One region of the Streptomyces sp. SudanB5_2050 genome, then DNA from elsewhere that is predicted to be linked to it. Evidence: predicted binding sites of a transcription regulator. Region 1 holds the regulator's gene; the other holds the start of a gene.
What was found. Region 1 encodes HspR, which represses chaperone genes until heat shock. Its sites were predicted from a motif close to TTGAGNNNNNNNNNCTCAA; they were not measured.

Region 1 (8,640 bases):
GTTCCACGCGGGGCACTGCGACTGGCAGCGGCCGCACTCGGTGCAGGTGGAGAAGTCCAGCAGGCCCTTCCAGGAGAAGTGCTCGACCTGGGAGACACCGAAGACGTCGTCCTCACCGGGGTCGGTGAAGTCGATCGGCTTGCCGCCCGAGGTCATCGGCAGCAGCGCGCCGAGCGCGGTGCCGCCCTTCGCGTCGCGCTTGAACCAGATGTTCGGGAAGGCCAGGAAGCGGTGCCAGGCCACGCCCATGTCGGTCTTCAGGGCGACCGTGATCATCCAGATGAAGGAGGTGGCGATCTTCAGGCCGGCGAAGAAGTAGACCAGGTTCTGCAGCGTCGACGGGTCCAGGTCCTGGAGCGCGGAGACGACCGGGTACGAGATGAAGAACGACGCCTCGTAGCCGTCCACGTGGTGCAGGGCGCCCTCGAGGGCGTGCAGCATGAAGATGCAGACGCCGACGATGAGGATGACGGCCTCGACGAAGTACGCCTGGCCGAAGTTGGAGCCCGTGAAGCGGGACTTGCGGCCCGGCTTGCGCGGGTGGCTGAGCTGCCGGATCACGATCAGCGCGAGGATGCCGAGCACCGTCATGGTGCCGATGAACTCGACGAAGACGTTGTACGGCGCCCAGTCGCCGATGACCGGCAGGATCCAGTCGGCCTGGAAGAGCTGGCCGATGGCGTTGACGATCGTCAGCAGCAGGGAGAAGAAGCCCACCGCCACGAACCAGTGCGCCACCCCGACGATGCCCCAGCGGTTCATCCGGGTGTGGCCGAGGAACTCCCGGACCACGGTGAGGGTGCGCTGAACGGGTTCGTCGGTCCGCGTCCCGGCAGGCACGGACTGGCCCAGCCGCATCGAGTTGTAGATCTGCAGGACGGCGCGGCCGAACAGTGCCACGCCGACCACGATCAGGACCAGCGACACAATGATCGCGGCGAGTTGCATTTGGGGGCTCCTCGGGCCTGCGAGGTTGCGAAGGGGCGGTATTGCGTTCAGCACCGCTCGGTATCGGTATTACTAAGCGGTAACTTAATCAGTCTGTCTGAGACTACCCCCGTCCTTCGCCGCACTGTAGTCGGACGTGCGGTGATCTGCGTCGCTGAGGCAACCCTGACCGGCGGTGCGGCGTCCCGCGCGGGTGCCCTCCGCCGGGTCAGGCGTCCGGCGCCACGCCGTACCGAACGGGCAATTCATAGCAATTCGTGATAGTCGGCATAGTTTATGCCCGTGCTCTACGGGATCACCGCCGCCACCGCCTCCTTCCTCCTCGCCGCCCTGCTCGCCGGGCTGCTGAGGGCGCCGGCCCTGCGCCTCGCCCTCCTCGACCGGCGTCGCCGCCGGCCCGTGCCCCTGCTCGGCGGGGTCGCCGTCGTCCTGGTGACCGGGCTGGTCGCATGGGTGGGCGATGGGACGGGGGTGGTGCCGCTCGGTCCGGCGGTGGGCCGGCTGCTGGTGGCGGCCACCGCCGTGGGCGCGCTCGGCCTCGCCGCCGACGTGTGGCGGCTGCGGCGGCGCTGGGTGGTGGCCGGCAGCGCCGTCGCGGCGGCGTGCGTGGTGCCGTACGAGGTGACCGGGCCGGTGGCCGGCGGGCTGGCCGTGGTCTGGATCGCGCTGGTCGCCGCCGCCTTCCAGGGGCTCGACCACGCCGACGGGGTGGCCGGCACGGTGGGGGTGGTGACCGCCTTCGGGGTCGCCGCCTGCGCCGCCGCCGAGGTGATGGACGCGCTCGCGGTGCTGCTGAGTGTGCTGGCGGCCGCGCTGACCGGGTTCCTGCTGCACAACTGGCATCCCGCGCGGGTCGCGCTGGGCGCCTGCGGGTCGCTCTTCGCGGGCTTCCTGCTGGCGGGGGCGGCCGTCTTCACCCGGGCGGGGCACGAGCCCGGTACGGGCGCGGGGGTGCTGTTCGCGCTGACCGCGGTGGCGGGCGCCGACGCCGTCCTCGTCCTCCTCTCCCGCCGGCTGGCGCGGCGGCCCCCGCTGCGGAGCGGTCCCGACCATCTCGCCCACCGGCTGCGGCGGCTCGGGCTGACCCCGCCGGGCGCCGCGGTGACGCTCGGCCTGGCCTCGTTCTGCGGGGTACTCGTGGGTGTCCTCGTGCACACCGGATGGGCCGGCCGGGTGGCGGTGCTGTGGGTGGCGGGCGGGGTGGTCGTCGCGGTGGCGGCGCTGTCGCGGGTGCGGGTGTACGGGCCGGCGGGCCGGGCGCGGACCGTCGACCGGGAGCCGTCGAGGGCAACCGAAGTGGGGCCTGCGGCGTCCTCCCGAGGGGCGATTTTTCCGGTTCGCCAGACTCGAAACAGCGAAAAAGTGCAGGTCAGCGCGCCATTGCGTGTAAGGAACGGATAAGAGTTGAGTCCGCTCGACTCACCTCTGTTGACCCAGCCGATGGCGTCGTGCACACTTGAGCCTGTTCCACTCAAGTCGCTGGAGGTTATTCACCATGGCACGTGCGGTCGGCATCGACCTGGGCACGACTAACTCCGTCGTCAGCGTTCTGGAGGGCGGCGAGCCCACCGTCATCACCAACGCCGAGGGCGCCAGGACCACGCCGTCCGTCGTCGCCTTCGCCAAGAACGGTGAGGTGCTGGTCGGCGAGGTGGCCAAGCGCCAGGCGGTCACGAACGTCGACAGGACCATCCGGTCGGTCAAGCGCCACATGGGCACCGACTGGAAGATCAACCTGGACGGCAAGGACTTCAACCCGCAGCAGATCAGCGCCTTCGTGCTGCAGAAGCTGAAGCGGGACGCCGAGTCCTACCTGGGCGAGAAGGTGACCGACGCGGTCATCACCGTCCCCGCGTACTTCAACGACGCCGAGCGCCAGGCCACCAAGGAGGCCGGCGAGATCGCGGGCCTGAACGTCCTGCGCATCGTCAACGAGCCGACGGCCGCCGCCCTGGCGTACGGCCTCGACAAGGACGAGCAGATCATCCTCGTCTTCGACCTCGGTGGCGGTACCTTCGACGTCTCGCTGCTGGAGATCGGCGACGGCGTCGTCGAGGTGAAGGCCACCAACGGTGACAACCACCTCGGTGGTGACGACTGGGACCAGCGCGTCGTCGACTACCTGGTCAAGCAGTTCCAGTCCGGCCACGGTGTGGACCTCTCCAAGGACAAGATGGCGCTCCAGCGCCTGCGCGAGGCCGCCGAGAAGGCGAAGATCGAGCTGTCCTCGTCCACCGAGACCTCGATCAACCTCCCGTACATCACGGCCTCCGCCGAGGGCCCGCTGCACCTGGACGAGAAGCTCACCCGCGCCCAGTTCCAGCAGCTGACCGCCGACCTGCTGGAGCGCTGCAAGACGCCGTTCCACAACGTCATCAAGGACGCCGGCATCCAGCTGTCCGAGATCGACCACGTCGTCCTCGTCGGTGGCTCCACCCGCATGCCCGCCGTCGCCGAGCTGGTCAAGGAGCTGACCGGCGGCAAGGAGGCCAACAAGGGCGTCAACCCGGACGAGGTCGTCGCCATCGGCGCCTCGCTCCAGGCCGGTGTCCTCAAGGGTGAGGTCAAGGACGTCCTGCTGCTCGACGTCACCCCGCTGTCCCTCGGCATCGAGACCAAGGGCGGCATCATGACCAAGCTGATCGAGCGGAACACGACGATCCCGACCAAGCGCTCGGAGATCTTCACCACCGCCGAGGACAACCAGCCCTCCGTGCAGATCCAGGTCTACCAGGGCGAGCGCGAGATCGCGGCGTACAACAAGAAGCTCGGTATGTTCGAGCTGACCGGTCTGCCCCCGGCGCCCCGCGGCGTCCCGCAGATCGAGGTCTCCTTCGACATCGACGCCAACGGCATCATGCACGTCACGGCGAAGGACCTCGGCACCGGCAAGGAGCAGAAGATGACCGTCACCGGCGGCTCCTCGCTGCCGAAGGACGAGGTCGACCGGATGCGCCAGGAGGCCGAGAAGTACGCGGAGGAGGACCACGCCCGCCGCGAGGCCGCCGAGACCCGCAACCAGGGCGAGCAGCTCGTCTACCAGACGGAGAAGTTCCTCAAGGACAACGAGGACAAGGTCCCGGGCGAGGTGAAGACCGAGGTCGAGTCCGCCGTCGCCGAGCTGAAGGAGAAGCTCAAGGGCGAGGACACCGCCGAGATCCGCACCGCCACCGAGAAGGTCGCCGCCGTCTCGCAGAAGCTGGGCCAGGCGATGTACGCCGACGCCCAGGGCGCGCAGGCCGCCGGCGGCGAGGCCCCCGGCGCGGGCGCCCAGGCCGGTGACAAGGGTGCCGACGACGACGTCGTCGACGCCGAGATCGTGGACGACGAGCGCAAGGACGGTGCCGCGTGACGGAGGAGACCCCGGGTTTCGACGAGAAGCCCGACGTCCCCTCCGGCGCCACCCCCGAAGACGCCGAGCCGCAGGCCGCCTCCGATGAGGGGGCGGCCCCGGCCGGGGACGCGAGCGAGAACGTGGGCCTGGTGGCCCAGCTGGACCAGGCGCGCTCGGCGCTCAACGAGCGCACGGCCGACCTCCAGCGCCTCCAGGCCGAGTACCAGAACTACCGCCGCCGGGTGGAGCGGGACCGCGTCGCGGTCAAGGAGATCGCCGTGGCGAACCTCCTGTCCGAGCTGCTTCCCGTGCTCGACGACATCGGCCGCGCCCGTGAGCACGGCGAGGTCGTGGGCGGCTTCAAGTCCGTCGCGGAGTCGCTGGAGTCGGTCATCGCCAAGATGGGCCTCCAGCAGTTCGGCAAGGAGGGCGAGCCCTTCGACCCGACGATCCACGAGGCCCTGATGCACTCCTATGCCCCGGACGTCACGGAGACGACGTGCGTGGCGATCCTGCAGCCCGGGTACCGGATCGGCGAGCGCACCATCCGCCCCGCGCGGGTGGCGGTGGCCGAGCCGCAGCCCGGCGCCCAGCCGGCCAAGCAGGCCGAGGAGGGCGCCGAGGCCAAGGACGGTTCCGACCCCGCGGACACCGGCGGGGACGGCGGCACCAAGGAGAGCGGTGGCCCGGACGAGGGCTGAGCTCGAAGTGACGGACAAGGCGCGAGAGGAGGGACGTCGGGGATGAGTACCAAGGACTTCATCGAGAAGGACTACTACAAGGTTCTCGGCGTCCCCAAGGACGCCACCGAGGCCGAGATCAAGAAGGCGTACCGGAAGCTCGCCCGCGAGAACCACCCGGACGCCAACAAGGGAAACGTCAAGGCGGAGGAGCGCTTCAAGGAGATCTCCGAGGCCAACGACATCCTCGGTGACCCCAAGAAGCGCAAGGAGTACGACGAGGCCCGCGCGCTGTTCGGCAACGGCGGCTTCCGCCCGGGGCCGGGCGCGGGCGGCGGCGGCACCTTCAACTTCGACCTGGGCGACCTCTTCGGAGGCGGCGCCCAGGGCGGAGGACAGGGTGGCTTCGGCGGCGGCCTCGGCGACGTCTTCGGCGGCCTGTTCAACCGCACCGGTGGCGGGCCGGGCGCCGGCACGCGCACCCAGCCGCGCCGGGGCCAGGACATCGAGTCCGAGGTCACCCTCAGCTTCACCGAGGCCATCGAGGGCGCCACGGTCCCGCTCAGGATGTCCTCGCAGGCGCCCTGCAAGGCCTGTTCGGGCACCGGCGACAAGAACGGCACGCCGCGCGTGTGCCCGACCTGCGTCGGCACCGGGCAGGTCGCCCGGGGCTCGGGCGGCGGCTTCTCGCTCACCGACCCGTGCCCGGACTGCAAGGGCCGCGGCCTGATCGCCGAGGACCCCTGCGACGTCTGCAAGGGCTCCGGGCGCGCCAAGTCGTCCCGCACCATGCAGGTCCGCATCCCGGCCGGGGTCTCCGACGGGCAGCGCATCCGGCTGCGCGGCAAGGGCACCCCGGGCGAGCGGGGCGGACCGGCGGGCGACCTGTACGTGGTCGTGCACGTCAAGGAGCACCCGGTCTTCGGACGCCGGGGCGACAACCTCACCGTCACCGTCCCGGTGACGTACGCCGAGGCGGCCCTCGGCGGCGAGGTGCGGGTCCCGACCCTGGGCGGCCCGCCCGTCACGCTGAAGCTGCCGGCGGGCACGCCCAACGGGCGCACCATGCGCGCCCGGGGCAAGGGCGCGGTCCGCAAGGACGGCACCCGCGGCGACCTCCTGGTCACCGTCGAGGTGAGTGTTCCGAAGGACCTGACGGGGAAGGCTCGTGACGCGCTCGAGGCGTATCGCGAGGCGACCGCGGACGAGGATCCGCGGGCGGAGCTGTTCAAGGCCGCGAAGGGAGCTTGACGGGAATGGACGGTCGTCGACGCAACCCGTACGAACTGACCGAGGACACCCCGGTCTACGTCATCTCGGTGGCGGCCCAGCTCTCCGGTCTGCACCCGCAGACACTGCGCCAGTACGACCGCCTCGGCCTGGTCTCCCCGGACCGCACGGCCGGGCGCGGCCGGCGCTACTCGGCCCGCGACATCGAACTGCTCCGCCAGGTGCAGCAGTTGTCGCAGGACGAGGGCATCAACCTGGCCGGCATCAAGCGCATCATCGAACTGGAGAACCAGGTCGCCGCGCTCCAGGCGCGCCTGGCCGAGATGCAGGACGCCCTCGACGGCGCCGCCACGGCGATGCGCCAGCGCGAGGCGGCGGTGCACGCCTCGTACCGCCGGGACCTGGTGCCGTACCAGGAGGTCCAGCAGACCAGCGCGCTGGTGGTGTGGCGTCCCAAGCGGCAGCAGGCCGACTGACGGCGACGCGTCGCCGGGGGCCCGGGAGTTCTCAGGAACTCCCGGGCCCCCGTGCGTGTGCGCGGCGCCCGGGCTGACAGCAAGTGCCTGGTGGCGTGCAGCATCCTGACAGCGAGCCGTCTGGAGGGGACGCCCGTCCGCTGGCAGAGTCGGGGGCATGAACGACAGGGGGACAACGCGCATGGGCAAGATCTTCGGAACCGGACTGACGACCTTCGTGCTGGCTCTGCTCGTGGCACTGCCGCTGGGCACGTCGCTGACCGCGGGCGGCGGGCCCTCGGTCAGAGCGTCGGTCAACGGCTGGCAGTGAGACGGAAGAGATGACGCAGACGGAGTTCCAGGACCTGGTGCTGGTGTGCAGGCGACCGGGCACCGCGCCCGCCGCGACCGCCGTGGTCAGACTCCTGGGCAAGTTGCCCGGGGAGTGGGAGCGTTCCTGGCGACTCGATGAGACGGGGGGCCGGATCCGGCTGCGGATCCGGCCCCCCGCCGGTTCGCCCCCCGCCGCGGTGCGGGCGTGGGCGGACGGTGCCCTTCAGGACCCCGCCCTGCGCGCCTGGTGCGCCGAGGAGAGCGGGGCGACCTGACGGAGCCGGCGGTCAGACCCAGCCGCGCTCCCGGGCCAGCAGGGCCGCGTGCGGGCGGTTGCTGGCGTCCAGGACGCGCAGCACGTCGGCCACGTGCCGGCGGTAGGTGCGCAGGGAGACGCCCAGTTCGCGCGCGCCGATCTCGTCCTTGGTGACCCGGCACATGGACCGCAGGACGTCCAGTTCGACCGGGGAGAGGGTCACCTCGTCCTCGGGCGGGGCGCCGAGCACCCGGTCCAGGTCCGTGGCCTGCTCCCAGATCTTCTCGAAGAGGGACAACAGCCCGGCGACCAGCCCCGGTTCCCGGGCGATGAGGGCGCCGCGCGAGGTGTCCCCGGGATCGGTCGGCACCAGGGCGGTGTGCCGGTCGTAGACGAGGACGCGTTCGGCTATGTCCGGGGCGACCCGTATCTCGGCGCCGAGCGAGCCGAGTTCGCGCAGGTAGGCCGCCGTGCCGGGGTCGTCGAGCGCCTCCCGCAGGACGACGTTGCGGATGCGTACGCCCCGGCGCAGGCAGCGGGCGTCCAGGGGACGCGCGTGCTCGATGTTCTCGGGGGTGAGCGCCTGGTAGGGCTCGACCGAGAGGATCTCCCGGCGGGCGAAGAAGGCGAGGTCGTCGATCCGGTGCCGGATCTGCGCGAGGTCCGTCATCCGTTCCACGCCGCCGCCCGCCGGCGGGCGCGCGCCCTGTTCCGCCCGTAGTTCGTCGACCAGGTGGCGTGGTCTGGTCACCTGCTGCAACTCGTGGTGCAGCTCGCTCAGCCGACGGTCGGTGAGCAGACCGACCGCGATCTCCGGGTCCGCCGCCGTCAGGGTGTCGTCCCCGGCGCTCGGTCTGAGCAGGCTCAGCTCGATCAGGTGGTCCAGCACCGCGCGCACGTCCTGCTGCGGTGCGTCGAAGAGCAGGTGGATGTCCTCGGCCGTGGTCCCCGGGTACCTCAGGAAGTGGCGGTAGACCCGCTCCTCCATGGCGTCGAGCCCCAACAGGCCCATGCTGCCCTCATTCTTCATCCTTCCCCCGTGATCGTCGCGTACTGGCCGGGCCGGTGGACTCGTCGCCGGGTGCGGTTGGTCAGGCCCGCGGCGAAGCGGAATCCACCGAAATGATCGCCACCCAGAGTAATGCGTTGGTCAAGACCCGGCGCGTGGGTCGGCAGGATGGTGCCGTGCCGGTGCAGCAAGCTGCTGTGTCCGGGGCGTGTCCCGGGCCCCGGCTCTTGGCAGGCTGAGAGCCGTCGGACATCAACCGACGTCCTACGCCGGTCAAGAGCCGACGGAATGCGACACGTCCGAACACAATCAGGGGGAACGACATGGCTGTTGCCGTACAGGACAAGGCGCACGACATCTCCACGAGTGGAGCCTCCGCGGGCGTCTCCGCGCTC
Region 2 (8,640 bases), 1.1 Mb from region 1:
CAGCTCCAGCGAGGCGTTCATGTTCTTGGCGACCGCGGCGGCGGGACCGCGCAGGGTGACCAGCTCGGGGCCCTCGGGCGCGGAGTCGGCGTCCTTGGCGGGCGCGGCGGCCTTGGCCTGCGGCTTGGCGGCGGGCTTGGCCGGAGCGGCGGCGGGCTTCGCGGCCGGAGCGGCCGGGGCCGCGGGAGCGGCGGCTGCGGGCTGCGCGGCCGGCTTCGCGGGGGCGGCCGGCTGGGGGGCCGCCTTCGGCTGGGCCGGAGCGGCGGCCTGCGCCTGCGGCGCGGGGGCGGCCTGGGGGGCGCTGGCGGAGTCCGTGGTCGCGGCGCCGGACGCGGACTGCGCGGCGGCCGCTCCGGGCTTGTAGTCGGCGAAGAAGTCCCACCAGGCTCGATCCACGGAGTTCGGGTCCTGGAGGTACTGCTGATAGATCTCGTCGACGAGCCACTCGTTGGCACCGAAGGCGGCCGCGGGGTTCTTGCCCGCGTTGCCCGCTTGGTCGGTGTCGGTCGAGATGCTCGAGTTACTGGGGGACTGTGGCGACACGGCGAGAACCGCCCTCTTCCGCTTCACAAGATGGTGGACAGCGGGAATCAAGGCTACGCCTCCCCGACCCGGAAGGTCAGACCGGGCCCGTTCATCGTCGCGTAAGTCACATCGCGGACCGTGTTTCAGCGCTGGAAATGGCGGGAAACAAGCGAGGTTCCGTTACGCGTGGGAAGGGGAGACCGCGACCCGGCGCGGAGAAAACGCGGGCCTGTGCCTGATCACACGTGTCCGCCAGGGCGAACGCCAGTGGATCTTGTCGCTCCGCTTCGAACCCTACGTCAACTCGGTGCCGACGGCAGGCCCGGAAGAGTGATGAGAATCCGGCATCCGCGCTCGGATTCGGCCACTCCGATCCGGCCGCCGTGCAGATCCACCGCCCAGCGCGCGATCGCCAGGCCCAGACCGGTGCCGCCGTCGCTGCCCGGACCGTGCGGCCGGGACACCGCGCCCCGGTTGAACCGCTCGAACACCCGGCGCCACTCCGAGCGCGGGATGCCGGGGCCCTCGTCGAGCACCTCCAGCTCCAGCGACTCCGGCAGCTCCCCGCGCCGCGCCCGCACCGTGACCCGGCCGTGCGGGGGGCTGTGCTTGACGGCGTTGTCGATGAGGTTGGCGACGACCTGGTGGATGCGCTCCGGGTCGGCGTGCGCGGTCAGGTCCGGCGGGAAGACGTCCAGGGCCAGGTGCACGTCGGTACGGGTGTGGCTGCCGGAGCCGGAGGCGATGCCCGCGCGGGCCGAGGCGACCATGTTGGCCTCCTTGAGCACGCCGGAGAGGTACGGCCACACCTCGAAGCGCCGTTTGCGCAGCGGGATGACCCCGTTGTCCAGCCGGGAGAGGTCCAGCAGCGTCTCCACCAGCCGGCCGAGCCGCTCGGTCTGGCCGAGCGCCGTGCGCATGGTCTCCGGGTCGGCCTCGGTGACGCCGTCGACGATGTTCTCCAGCACCGCGCGCAGGCCCGCGATGGGGGTGCGCAGCTCGTGCGAGACGTTGGCGACCAGCTCCTTGCGCTGGAGGTCCTGGGCCTCCAGGTCGTCGGCCATGCGGTTGATGGTGACGGCCAGGTCGCCCAGCTCGTCCCGGCGGTTCTCGCGCACCCGGCGGGTGTAGTCGCCGTGCGAGATGGACCGGGCCACGGCGTTCATCTCGTCCAGTGGCGCGGTCAGCCCGTGCGCGACGAACTGGGTGATCAGCAGGGTGGCGATCATCGAGAAGACCGTGATGAAGCGCAGCTCCGTCTTGGTGTGCACCGCGATCACCGACAGACCCGTGGTGATCAGCACCGAGGTGACGACCAGCGCGCCCAGCTTGGTCTTGATCGAGAACGGGCGTACACCGCCCCAGGATTCCCCGGTGGTCCGGGGGCCGGGGCCCCTGTGCGCGGCATCCCGCCCTCGGCTCATGGCGTCGGCGTCTCCAGCGCGTAGCCCACGCCGTGCACCGTGCGGATGCGCTCGGCGCCGATCTTGCGGCGCAGTGCCTTGATGTGGCTGTCGACGGTCCGGGTGCCCGAGGCGTCCGCCCAGTCCCACACCTCGGCCAGCAGCTGCTCGCGGGAGAGCACCGCGCGCGGGGTGTTCGCCAGGCAGACCAGCAGGTCGAACTCGGTCGGCGTGAGGTGGACGTCCTCGCTGCGCACCCGCACCCGGCGCTGCGCGTGGTCGATCTCCAGTTCGCCGAGGCGCAGGATGCCGCTGCGCGGCGTGGAGGCGGCCACCACGGCCCGCTCCACCCGGCGCAGCAGCACGTGCACGCGGGCGGCCAGCTCACGCATCGAGAACGGCTTGGTCATGTAGTCGTCGGCACCCACGCCGAGCCCGACCAGCATGTCCGTCTCGTCGTCGCGCGCGGTGAGCATCAGCACCGGCACCGGCCGCTGGGCCTGCACGCGCCGGCAGACCTCCAGGCCGTCGAAGCCGGGCAGCATGATGTCGAGGATGAGCAGGTCGGGCTGCCACGCCTCGGCCGTGTCGACCGCGGACGGCCCGTCACCCGCCGTTTGCACCAGGAATCCCTCGGCGCGCAGGCGGGTGGCGATGGCCTCGACGATCGTCTGGTCGTCCTCGACGACCAGCACCCGGCGCTGTGCGCCCTGGGTCGCCGTCGCCGTGCCGCTGTGGGAGGTCTGTGTCTGCTCCATCGCCCGCCCCTGAGGTGTGCTTACCGGAATCAGTGGGGTGATTCCTCGTCTGCGCATGACTGCGATTGACGCTTGAATGACCGCGTCAGGGCAGCAGCGTACGGGGATCTGCCGCGCCATTGCTATCCAGGCCCGACGGCGAGGTGGACGACGTCCGGAACGCCCCGGGCAACCGGGATCTCTTCGGTACGCACCTGCTGGAACCCGGCATTACGCAAGGTTTCTTCGAATTCCGGAGAGGGCTGCGCGGACCACACGGCCAGCACCCCGCCGGGCCTCAACACCCTTGCGCAGCCCGCCAGTCCGGCCGGCTCGTAGAGGCCGTCGTTGTCCTCGGTGACGGTCCAGCCGGGGCCGTTGTCGATGTCGAGACAGAGCGCGTCGTACGTGTCGGAAGTCTCATTGACGTAACGCACCAGATCCGCTTGGACGATCTCCGCGCGAGGGTCGGCCAGTGCCTGGGCGGACAGCGCCGCCAGTGGCCCCTCCCGGTGCCAGTCGATGATGGCGGGCTCGCGCTCGACGACCGCGATCCGGCCCCAGCGCGGGTCGGCGGCGGCGTGTGCGAGCGAGAAGCCGACGCCGAGGCCGCCGATGAGCAGGTGCGGCGAGGGCGGCCCGCCGGCCGCGGTGAGCGCCTCGGCCGCGGCGTCGACCAGCCGGCGCTCGGAGCGGCCGTCGGAGGTGTCCATCAGGAAGCAGCCGTTGGCGATGATCTGCAGCAGTTCCCCGTGCCGGCGCAGCACCACCTCGCCGTGCGGGCCCTCGCGGCGGTCCAGGACTTCGGGGGTGTCGTGGGAGTCGTGGGAAGTGAAGGGCATCGGCCCATCCTGGCAAAGGAATGCCGCCGGGTCCGACGGTGCTTCCCTGGAGGCGGGGCGGCCGGAGGCGGGTCGGGCGAGGCAGGGCGTGCGGGATGCCCCCGATCTTGATCGCTCTGAGCGAACAGGGTGGGGGGAACAATCGGGGACTCCCTTTCATTGAGTCCATGTAACTCAACTTGACTGCCGAAGGGGAGATCATGGCTGCTGAGTCCGCCGCCTTCACACCGCTCACCCTGCCCGTGCTGCCGCTCGACGACGAAGTGGTGCTGCCCGGGATGGTCGTCCCCCTGGACCTGAGCGACGCCGAGGTACGGGCCGCGGTGGAGGCCGCCCAGGCCGCCGCCAGTTCCGAGCCCGGAAAGCCCCGGGTGCTGCTCGTCCCGCGCGTCGACGGCACCTACGCCAAGACCGGCGTCCTGGGCACCGTCGAGCAGGTGGGCCGCCTGGCCGACGGCGACCCGGGGGCCCTGATCCGCGGCCGGCACCGCGTGCGGATCGGCGCCGGCACCACCGGCCCCGGCGCCGCCCTGTGGGTCGAGGGCACCCGCGTCGACGAGACCGTGCCCGACCCGCTGCCCGGCCAGGTCGCCGAGCTGGTGAAGGAGTACAAGGCGCTGGCCACCGCCTGGCTGCGCAAGCGCGGCGCCTGGCAGGTCGTGGACCGCGTCCAGGCCATCGACGGCGTCTCCGCGCTCGCCGACAACTCGGGCTACTCGCCGTTCCTCACCACCGACCAGAAGGTGGAGCTGCTGGAGACCGCCGACCCGGTCGCCCGGCTGAAGCTCGCCACCCAGCAGCTGCGCGACCACCTCGCCGAGCAGGACGTCGCCGAGACCATCGCCAAGGACGTCCAGGAGGGCGTCGACAAGCAGCAGCGCGAGTTCCTGCTGCGCCGCCAGCTCGAGGCCGTGCGCAAGGAGCTGCGCGAACTCAACGGCGAGCAGGAGGGCGAGGAGTCCGACGACTACCGCGCCCGCGTGGAGGCCGCCGACCTGCCCGAGAAGGTCCGCGAGGCCGCGCTCAAGGAGGTCGACAAGCTGGAGCGCTCCTCCGACCAGTCGCCGGAGGGCTCCTGGATCCGCACCTGGCTCGACACGGTGCTGGAGATGCCGTGGAACGAGCGCACGGAGGACGCCTACGACATCCAGGGCGCCCAGGCGGTGCTCGACGCCGAGCACGCCGGCCTGGAGGACGTGAAGGAGCGGATCACCGAGTACCTGGTGGTGCGCAAGCGGCGCGTCGACCGGGGCCTCGGCGTCGTCGGCGGGCGGCGCGGCGGTGCCGTGCTCGCCCTGGTCGGCCCGCCCGGCGTCGGCAAGACCAGCCTCGGCGAGTCCGTCGCCCACGCGATGGGGCGCAAGTTCGTCCGCGTCGCCCTCGGCGGTGTGCGCGACGAGGCCGAGATCCGCGGCCACCGGCGTACGTACGTCGGCGCGCTGCCCGGCCGGATCGTGCGGGCGATCAAGGAGGCGGGCTCCATGAACCCGGTCGTGCTCCTCGACGAGATCGACAAGGTGGGCTCGGACTTCCGGGGCGACCCGGCCGCCGCCCTGCTGGAAGTCCTCGACCCGGCCCAGAACCACACCTTCCGGGACCACTACCTGGAGGTCGAGCTGGACCTGTCCGACGTGGTCTTCCTCGCCACCGCCAACGTCCTGGAGGCCATCCCGGAGGCGCTGCTCGACCGCATGGAGCTGGTCCGCCTCGACGGCTACACCGAGGACGAGAAGATCGTCATCGCCCGCGACCACCTGCTCCCGCGCCAGCTGGAGCGGGCCGGACTCGACGGCGACGAGGTGAAGGTCGAGGAGGGCGCGCTGCGCAAGCTGGCCGGCGAGTACACCCGCGAGGCGGGCGTGCGCACCCTGGAGCGGTCGATCGCCCGGCTGCTGCGCAAGGTCGCGGCCCAGCACGAGCTGGGCGAGCGGGAGCTGCCCTTCACGATCACGGAGGGCGACCTGCGTGACCTGATCGGCCGGCCGCACCACGTGCCGGAGTCCGCCCAGGAACCGGCCGAGCGCCGCACCTCGGTGCCGGGCGTGGCCACCGGCCTCGCGGTCACCGGGGCGGGCGGCGACGTCCTGTACGTCGAGGCGTCGCTGGCCGACCCGGAGACGGGCGCGGCGGGCCTGACGCTGACCGGTCAGCTGGGCGACGTGATGAAGGAGTCGGCGCAGATCGCGCTGAGCTTCCTGCGCAGCCACGGCGCCGAACTGGAGCTTCCGGTCGGCGACCTCAAGGACCGGGGCGTGCACATCCACTTCCCGGCGGGCGCGGTCCCCAAGGACGGCCCGAGCGCCGGCATCACGATGACCACGGCGCTGGCCTCGCTGCTGTCCGGGCGGCTGGTCCGCACCGACGTGGCGATGACCGGGGAGGTCTCGCTGACCGGCCGCGTGCTGCCGATCGGCGGGGTGAAGCAGAAGCTGCTCGCGGCGCACCGGGCGGGCGTCACCACGGTGATCATCCCCAAGCGCAACGAGCCCGACCTGGACGACGTCCCGGCGGAGGTGCTGGACAAGCTCGACGTCCACGCCGTCACCGACGTCCGGCAGGTCCTGGAACTGGCGCTCGCACCGGCGACGAACGGTGCGGAGCCGGAGGTCCCGGTCGCGGCGTGACGGACGTGACCGGGTGAAAGGGCAGGGGCCGGACCTCCTCGACGGGAGGCCGGCCCCTGTCCGGCTCAACCGTTGGCGAGCGCCTGCACGCGGTCCAGGGCCCCGTTGAACTTGTTGTGGTCCCCGACCGTCGGACCGGACGAGGTGTACTGCCACATCGTGTAGTACGGCCATCCCGCCGGCAGGGTGCCCACGGTGGAGGCGTACCGCGCGATCCACAGCGGGTTGTTCGCCGCGAAGCCGCCGTAGTTGCCGGTGCACTGGGTCCACCAGCTGGTCGCCGTGTAGATCACGGCGTCGCGGCCGGTGCGGGCCTTGTACGTGTTCAGGAAGTCGCGGATCCAGGAGACCATCTGGCTCTGCGTCTTGCCGTAGCAGGCGGCCCCGTACGGGTTCCACTCGATGTCCAGCGCGCCCGGCAGCGTCTTGCCGTCGCGGGACCAGCCGCCGCCGTTGTCGACGAAGAAGTTGGCCTGGGCGGCGCCGCTGGTCGTGTCCGGCGTGGCGAAGTGGTACGCCCCGCGGATCATGCCGACGTTGTACGAGCCGTTGTACTGCTGGGCGAAGTAGGGGTTCTCGTAGTACGTCCCCTCGGTGGCCTTGACGTAGGCCCACCTGACCCCGCTGTTCCACAGGGTCGACCAGGCCACGTTGCCCTGGTGGCTGGAGACGTCCACACCCTCCGTCTGGGTGGCGCGGCCGGGGACGGGCGTGCCGTGCTGTCCGTCGTGCTCCACCACGCCCATGCCCATGTGGGCGGACCCGCGCGGCGGGACGTCGTCGGCCGGCGCGGAGTGGGCGGGGACGGTGAACAGCAGGGAGAACGCGGCGAGCAGAGTCCCGGCGACGGCGAAGCGCCGTCCGCGGGCCGATCCGGATCTGTGCACGAGCATGACGTGCCTCCGATGGCTCGGTGGTGCTCGGTGGGGGATGCGCGAGTGGGGAGGGAGCCGGGGCGTGCGCCGGACTGGCGTGCGCATGCCATCCGTCGCTCCCGGAGAAGACGCTACGCACGTAGAACGCCGGGTGGGAAGGGGGACCGGAGGCTGCCGTTGGTCTAAGCCTGCGAAATACTTGCCGAGCTGCGGCGATGGCGCCCCGTGGCGGAAACTTTCAGGACCGGGAAAATCGAGGCAGGGGCTGACGTGCACGAGGACGGGAACGGCGACGGTCGCGGAGTCGAATCCGCGGTGTCCGGCAGTGGTGTGAACCAGCCCGAGTTCCTGGCGCTGGAGCGCGAGCTGACGGTGCTGCTGCGGCGGGCCCGGGCCAACCAGGGCGAGATGGCCCGCGAGGTCCACCCCGACCTGGAGTCCTCGGCGTACGGCCTCCTCGTGCGGCTCGGCGAGTGCGGCGGGCAGCGCGCCACCGAGCTGGCCGCCTACATCGGCGTCGGCAAGGCGACGATGTCCCGCCAGTTGCGCGCCCTGGAGGAACTGGGCCTGATCGCCCGCGAACCCGACCCCGCCGACGGCCGCGCCTGGCTGGTCACCCTGACCCCGGAGGGCCAGGCCCGCGTCGGCCGCGTCCGGGAGGCCCGCCGCGCCCGGTACGCCCGCCGGCTCGCCGACTGGGACCCCCGCGAGGTGACGGAACTGGCGCGGCTGCTGCACGAGCTGAACCGGGGGATGGAGAGGTAGCACCGGCAGCACCGGCCCCCCGGCCGTTCACAACTCCGCGTAGACCACCGTCGCGTCGTCATGGGTCTTGCCGCGTCCCAGGAACGCCCGGGCGCCCGCCGCGTCCGCGCGTTCCAGCTCCCGCACCCGGTCCACCAGCGCCTGCGCCCCCTGCTTGCGCACCAGCGCCAGGCAGTCCGCCCAGTCGCCCTCGCGGAACTTCTCCACCCACCGCCCGGCCCCGTCCGTCAGCGCCGCCAGCGTCCGCACCCCGTCGCGCGGCAGGGTCCCCGTCACCGCCCGCGCCGCCACCGACGGATCGGCCGCGGCCGTGAAGAAGCCGCCCTCCTTGTTGCGCAGACGCGAGTCCACCGACGCCTCGGTGGCGAGGGCGGAGCGGGGCAGCCGGGCCAGGCGGTCGTCCAGCAGGGCCGTGACCGTGCCGTCGGCGGCCTCCACCAGCAGGGCCGAGTCGGACAGGACCAGGTACTCGACCGTCGCGGGGGACCAGCGGGCGACGACCACGGTTGCCTGCGGAGTGCGGGGGTGAGAAAGGTCACAGGTTTCCGCGTGCGCCGAGGAGGTACGCGCGATGGCGCGGGACAGGGCTTCGGTGAGGGGAACATCCGGGAGTGAAACGGTCAGTTCGGTCAGTGCTCCACCGAGGCGCGCGGTGAACCAGGGTACGGAATGCAGACACCCCGTCGCGCCCCGCGGCGGCGTCACACCGTCCAGCACGACGAGTGAACCACCCTGTCCGGAGGCCGGTAGTCCGACGCTCGCGAAGTCCTCGTTGGGGTGGTCGGCGAGTCCGGGTTCCGAGACGAGTTCCGTGCGCATCCGGCCAGTCTGCACGACCCCTTCACGGCGTCCGCAAAAGGCCGACACCC

Region 2: a site for HspR is predicted at 3,667-3,685, ahead of lon (endopeptidase La). Genes of this name have one in related genera too.

What each region holds. Positions count from the first base shown of each region.
Region 1 covers NZ_OZ186760.1:4,133,182-4,141,821, forward strand. Annotated here, with positions in the region: gene ACFZP7_RS18425 ((Fe-S)-binding protein) at 1-948, opposite strand, end outside; gene ACFZP7_RS18430 (MraY family glycosyltransferase) at 1,231-2,349, shown strand; gene dnaK (molecular chaperone DnaK) at 2,444-4,300, shown strand; gene grpE (nucleotide exchange factor GrpE) at 4,297-4,983, shown strand; gene dnaJ (molecular chaperone DnaJ) at 5,026-6,213, shown strand; gene ACFZP7_RS18450 (heat shock protein transcriptional repressor HspR) at 6,219-6,668, shown strand; gene ACFZP7_RS18455 (hypothetical protein) at 6,826-6,978, shown strand; gene ACFZP7_RS18460 (hypothetical protein) at 6,989-7,255, shown strand; gene ACFZP7_RS18465 (LuxR family transcriptional regulator) at 7,268-8,248, opposite strand; gene ACFZP7_RS18470 (response regulator transcription factor) at 8,569-8,640, shown strand, end outside.
Region 2 covers NZ_OZ186760.1:5,246,066-5,254,705, forward strand. Annotated here, with positions in the region: gene ACFZP7_RS23540 (multifunctional oxoglutarate decarboxylase/oxoglutarate dehydrogenase thiamine pyrophosphate-binding subunit/dihydrolipoyllysine-residue succinyltransferase subunit) at 1-543, opposite strand, end outside; gene ACFZP7_RS23545 (cell wall metabolism sensor histidine kinase WalK) at 825-1,949, opposite strand; gene ACFZP7_RS23550 (response regulator transcription factor) at 1,946-2,686, opposite strand; gene ACFZP7_RS23555 (spermidine synthase) at 2,809-3,507, opposite strand; gene lon (endopeptidase La) at 3,708-6,131, shown strand; gene ACFZP7_RS23565 (lysozyme) at 6,197-7,024, opposite strand; gene ACFZP7_RS23570 (MarR family transcriptional regulator) at 7,277-7,771, shown strand; gene ACFZP7_RS23575 (protein phosphatase 2C domain-containing protein) at 7,799-8,590, opposite strand.